2 regions of the Pseudoalteromonas sp. S554 genome follow, and region 1 is predicted to be linked to the other one. Evidence: predicted binding sites of a transcription regulator. Region 1 holds the regulator's gene; the other holds the start of a gene.
What was found. Region 1 encodes sigma-54, which starts transcription at its own class of promoters, with help from an activator protein. Its sites were predicted from a motif close to GTTGGCACGNNNNTNGNNT; they were not measured.
Positions count from the first base shown of each region.

Region 2: the regulator sigma-54 is predicted to act here: its motif matches at 1,236-1,254, upstream of CWB65_RS03335 (BON domain-containing protein).

Region 1 covers NZ_PNDV01000034.1:87,658-90,875, forward strand. The annotation lists gene lptA (lipopolysaccharide transport periplasmic protein LptA) at 1-183, shown strand, start outside; gene lptB (LPS export ABC transporter ATP-binding protein) at 180-905, shown strand; gene CWB65_RS08785 (RNA polymerase factor sigma-54) at 975-2,474, shown strand; gene hpf (ribosome hibernation promoting factor) at 2,501-2,788, shown strand; gene ptsN (PTS IIA-like nitrogen regulatory protein PtsN) at 2,793-3,218, shown strand, end outside.
Region 2 covers NZ_PNDV01000005.1:186,598-189,815, reverse strand. The annotation lists gene srmB (ATP-dependent RNA helicase SrmB) at 1-1,085, shown strand, start outside; gene CWB65_RS03335 (BON domain-containing protein) at 1,326-1,646, shown strand; gene CWB65_RS03330 (mechanosensitive ion channel family protein) at 2,420-3,218, opposite strand, start outside.

The sequences.
Region 1 (3,218 bases):
TTTTTAACATTAATTGGAGATGCAGAGATATCTCAAGCTGGGCAAAAAATGAATGCTAAAAGCATTACCTACGATATAGAACAGCAGCTTATTAGCGCCGAAAAAGATGAAAGCTCAACTGACCGTGTACACACTATCTTAGTGCCTGTGGAGCCTAAAAAAAATGACAAAGGCCAACCATGAGCACATTAAAAGCAGAGCTACTAGCCAAAAGCTACAAAGGCCGTGAAGTTGTAAAAAATGTGGGCTTAGAAGTTAAAGCTGGCAGTATTGTAGGCTTGCTTGGGCCAAACGGCGCAGGTAAAACAACAACCTTTTACATGATTGTAGGCTTAGTCCCTAGCGACAAAGGCAAAATATCTATCGATGATAACGATATTACGCTTTTACCTATGCACAGTCGTGCTAGATTAGGCATTGGCTACTTACCACAAGAGTCGTCTATATTTAGAAAATTAACAGTGTATCAAAACTTAATGGCTATTTTAGAAACTCGAAAGGAGCTCACTAAACAAGCCAGAGAAGATACATTGAATAATCTATTAGATGAATTTAGCATTCAACACATTCGCGACAGCAAAGGCATGGCATTATCGGGCGGAGAACGTCGCCGAGTGGAGATTGCACGTGCTTTAGCCGCAGATCCAAAGTTTATTTTGTTAGACGAACCATTTGCCGGTGTTGACCCTATCTCAGTATTAGATATTAAAAAAATTATTGAACACCTGAAAAACCGTGGGATTGGCGTATTAATAACAGACCACAATGTAAGAGAAACCCTTGATGTTTGCGAAAAAGCCTACATTGTTTCTCATGGGGAACTGATTGCTTCTGGTACCCCTGAACACGTATTAAATGATAAAACTGTACGCGATGTATATTTAGGCGAGCAATTTAGGCTGTAACATTTACGCCTTATTTATAAGCATCTGCTAGTATTAACTATAACAACTTAAAAGGATTGTTAGAGATACATGAGGCAATCACTACAGCTGCGCATGGGCCAGCAACTTACAATGACACCTCAGTTGCAACAAGCTATTCGCTTGCTGCAATTAAGCACATTGGATCTTCAGCAAGAAATACAAGAAGCGCTCGACAGCAACCCATTACTTGAGGTTGAGGAGCAAGACTATGCCGATGATCTTGCGGGCAAAAATGAGCAAAAAGCAGATAACGATGAAGTTACAGTAACCGTATCTGCCGATGAAGCCCCTAGCGAGTATGAACAAGACAGTGGTGAAGCGCTTGCTAAAGATACCGTAAGTGACGACATGGCAATGGATGTTAGCTGGGATGAGTATATGAGTGCAGCCCCTGCATCATCTTCAGGCCCAATGCCTGAAGATGAGTCTATATATCAGGGCGCATCAACTGAAACGCTTCACGAATACTTAATGTGGCAATTACAATTAACGCCATTTAGCCCTACAGATGAAGCCATCGCTATTGCTATTGTAGAAGCGGTGGATGATTCAGGCATACTGACACTCAGTTGCGAAGAGATTTTAGAGAGCTTTAATCAAGATAACGACGATGACGTTGAGGTTGAACTTGACGAAATAGAAGCGGTATTAAAGCGCATTCAGCTATTTGACCCAGTGGGTATTGCGGCACGTAGCTTACAAGAGTGTTTGTGTATTCAGTTAAATCAATTTGATAAAGGCACGCCTTTTATTGATGAAACAAAAATGATTTTAACCGAGCACATTGATTTGTTAGCTGCTCGTGACTACCGTACATTAATGAAAAAAACGAAGCTCAAAGAAGATGAGCTTAAAGAAGTAATGACACTTATTCATACGCTCAACCCTAAGCCTGCAGACACAATAGTACGAGAAGAGTCTGAGTATGTAATACCTGATGTGTCAGTTAAAAAAATTAAAGGCCGCTGGATTGTAGAGTTAAACCCAGACAGCATGCCAAAAATTCGTGTAAACAGCCAATATGCAGCGATGTCGCGTACAGTTAAATCAAGCGGCGATAGTCAATTTATTCGCTCACATTTACAAGAAGCTAAATGGTTTATAAAAAGCTTAGAAAGTAGAAATGATACACTTTTAAAAGTAACTAACTGTATTGTTAAACAACAACAGGGCTTTTTTGAACACGGGCCAGAAGCCATGAAACCGATGGTTTTAAATGATGTTGCCGAAATGGTAGAAATGCACGAATCAACAATTTCGCGCGTAACTACGCAAAAGTATATGCACACACCGCGTGGAATATTTGAGCTTAAATACTTTTTCTCAAGCCACGTTAGTACCGAAAATGGTGGAGAATGTTCATCTACGGCAATACGTGCACTTATTAAAAAATTAATCGCAGCAGAAAACTCAGCAAAACCATTGAGTGATAGCAAAATTGCGGATATATTGGCTGAGCAAGGAATTAAAGTAGCGAGACGTACAATCGCAAAATATCGCGAATCTCTGGCTATTCCACCGTCAAATCAGCGAAAGAGCCTGATCTAAGACGCTAAACAAAGAGGGTAATGCTTATGCAACTAAATTTAACTGGTCGTCATGTAGAACTAACTGATTCATTAAGAGACTATATAAATACCAAATTTGCGAAGCTAGAAAGGCACTCTGATCATATTAATAATGTTCATGTCATTCTTGATATAGAAAAATTAAATCAAAAAGCAGAAGCAACTATTCATGTAAGTGGTGCTGAATTATTCGCATCCACTGAACATCAAGATATGTATGCAGCTATTGATTCATTGATTGACAAGCTTGACCGTCAAGTAATTAAACACAAAGAGAAGCTTGCTCGACACTAATATGATGAAATTAAGTTCACTTATATGCCAGGACTGCAGTAAAGCTGCGGTCCTTTTTAATAGTAAAAAAAGAATTTTAGAGTTTATTAGCGAGCTGGCTCACGATAAATTACCGTATTTATCTCAACAGGATATTTTGGGCGCTTTATTAACCCGCGAAAAACTAGGCAGCACAGGGATAGGAAGAGGTATTGCTATTCCACATGGCCGAATGAGCGGCGCACAAGAACCTTTAGCATTGGTGTTAGTTAGTGAAACACCGATTAATTTTGATGCTATAGACAACCGCCCTGTTGATATTTTTGTTGCACTCATCGTACCTGAAGGCGATAACCAACAGCATTTAAAGACGCTAGCAACGATAGCTGATAAACTAAAAAATAAAGAATTTTGTAAGCAGCTTCGCTGTGCTAAATCGGATGCTGAGTTG
Region 2 (3,218 bases), on a different contig from region 1:
GCACAGGTAAAACAGCGGCATTTTTAATTCCTGCGATTCAATACTTATTGGATTTTCCGCGCCGTGAGCCTGGTTTTGCCCGCGTATTAATAATGACGCCAACACGTGAGCTGGCTTATCAAATTCATGAGCAATGTGAGTTACTAGCCAAACGTACACACCTAAAAATAGGTGTCGTGACCGGTGGTATAAACTACGGAACGCATAAAGAGATTTTTGAAAAAAATAACGACATATTAATTGCTACACCAGGGCGATTAATGGAATACCTTGAAACTGAAAACTTTCATGCTGAACATGTCGAAATGCTTATTATTGATGAAGCCGACCGTATGCTAGACATGGGTTTCAAAAAAGAAATGAGCCGTATTTGTGATGAAGCTAAAAACCGCCGTCAGTGTTTTTTATTCTCAGCAACCCTTGAGGGTGACAGCGTAGAGCGATTTGCAGAAACCACATTAAACGATCCGGCTTTGTTAGAAGCTGAGTCGTCTCGTAAAGAAAAAGCTAAAATTCACCAGTGGGTTCATCTTGCTGATGATTACCACCATAAACTCGAGCTTTTAGTCAACACCCTTAACGGCCCAGACGTGAGTAAAGCCATTGTATTTGTTAAAACCCGTGAGCGTTTAGAAACTCTCATTGGTGAATTAACTAATAACGGTGTAAAAGCCGCTTGGCTGCGAGGTGAAATGCCACAAGACAAGCGCATGAAAGCAATGGAAAACTTTCATAGTGGCCGCACTAAAATATTAATTGCAACAGATGTAGCTGCTCGCGGTATTGATGTATCTGACATTAGCCACGTTATTAACTTTGATATGCCACGTACCGCCGACGTATATGTTCACCGTATTGGCCGTACTGGTCGTGCAGGTAAAAAAGGCATCGCTATTTCATTAGTTGAAGCGCATGATATTGGTATTTTGTACAAAGTAGAACGCTACATTGAACAAAAGCTTAAACGCCGTGTAATTAAAGGAATAGAGCCTCAGCATAAAGAGGCTAAGCCACCGGTTAAAAAGCGCAAAGATCCGGTAAAAATGAAAGCAAAGAAAAAAGCGAAAGTTAAAAAGAAAAAGTAACTTAGCATATTTACCAAAGCCGGCGTATGCCGGCTTTTTAATGCGTGTAACATAGGTAACCGGTGCATGTAACACCTACCCATTTAAATGTAATTATTGCCCACCTGAATTCCCACTTAATAAAATAACCTTATATTTCAATAAATTAAAACTGGCACTGAACTTGTAATATTAAACACAGAATAGCCAGAATATTTAATGGTTTGGCTAAATTTTTAATTGATATAAAAGGATTGAGTTATGAACCGCTTAAAGTTAACTATCGCGTTAGTTTCGTTTTGTTGTTTATTTTTGTTAGCCTGCGCTACCAAAGTGAGTGCAGCAACACACCTAGCCGTAGTCAGCAGCGTAGCAACTCAACCTAACCTTCAGCAAACCATTACAAGCACGCTTCGTACTAACCCCAACTTTGCATTAAGCAATATTCGCGTACAGGTTAAAGATGGCGAGGTAATATTACATGGTCAAGCGCAAACCGGTTTTGAACGTGCGCTTGCTCAAAAGTTTTTAGAAAATATGGATGGTGTTAAAATCATCCGTAACAAAATTAGTGTTATTTGAATCGCATTTTTATTAACTCAATTGATCCTAGGCGCAGCATGTTACTCCAACACATGCTGCGCTTTTTTTGTGCCAGTATTTACTTGCAACTCACATTAACTACAATAAAGAACTCGCTTTAATTACCTCTTACTTACCGCCTAATACCAATTGTAAATTGCATACATTACAACCTAATATTTGCCAAAATAATCCGCTCTTTAAATAATAAATTTATATTAAGCCTAGGCCTGTTTAACTGACATTATTAAAGCGTGTTCTATCAAGGAGCAACATAATTACGGTGTGCGATTTGTGACCCAGTAAGCTAAGTACCTACTCCTGCATTATTTTAATGACTACGCCTATGTAGGTATAACTTAAAGTCGTATACAGCTTATACGCCCTACTTGCTCCTTATTACCTATTATTTAGGCAACAAGAAGAAGCAACCTATGAGGGAAGGGACCACAAAAGTTACTGCATGTTTTATATTTATGTTGCGTTATCGTCAGTTTCGGGAAGTAACTACACAATAGGCTTAGCCTTATCGATATATCACATAGCCCGCTTTCAATTTCACCCCAAAAGGTAAATAGGCCTTAATCAATAATCAATTAACGTTGCTCTCACCTTCTCAAACACTTAAATAGCCATAAAAAAATGCAGCTTTATAAAGCTGCATTTAGTCGTTGTGACTCATAAGTCATTTTTATTTAAGCCCACAACGCGTATTTAAATGTAAAATTGCGTTGCGAGTGAGTAAATAATTCCCACTGGTATTAATGGCTCATTTATTCGTTTTGGCCTGAATCAGCTCCACCAGCGTTGCCTTTATTTGATGATTGCTGACTTATTTTATCGCTGATCATGGCATCGAGTTTTTCACCGCCTTTAATACCAAAATCGAGCGTGCGAATAGGGAATGGAATACTAATATCAGCTTCATCCAACGCTTGTTTAACGGCAACTACACCTTTATGGCGTACTGTCATAAAGTCTGGTTCACCTGGGTATTTAATCCAAAACCACACCAATAAATTAATGCTACTGTCGCCAAAGCCTTCAGCATAAACATCGGTTTCGTTTTTACGAATGACAAAGTCCAAATCGTTAATTTTATCTACAATAACTTCTTTCGCTTTTTCAATGTCGTCACCATACGAAATGCCTACCGGTACCTCTATGCGCCTAACTCCAAGTGTGGTGTAATTTTTTAACACATTTCTGAATAATACCTTGTTAGGTACTAAAATTAACTGCCCATAAAAGCTCTCTATTAGCGTGTTACGCAGGTTTATTGAGTGCACTGAACCAAACACGTCGTCGGTTTCGATTACGTCTCCTGTTTTAAAGGGCTTGCGTATACCCATTGCTATGCCCGCAATCAAGTTTTCGGTCATATCTTGAAACGCAAAACCTATGGCTAAACCAACAATACCCGCACCGGCTAATAAAGAGGTAACCGTGCCTTTTAAACCCACAAAATCCAGCGCTATAAATACCCCAACGCACAGTACAATAACCTTAAATATTGACGCCATTAAATCGGCTATTTGTTGAGAGTCGAGTGAACGGCGCAATATGTTTTTC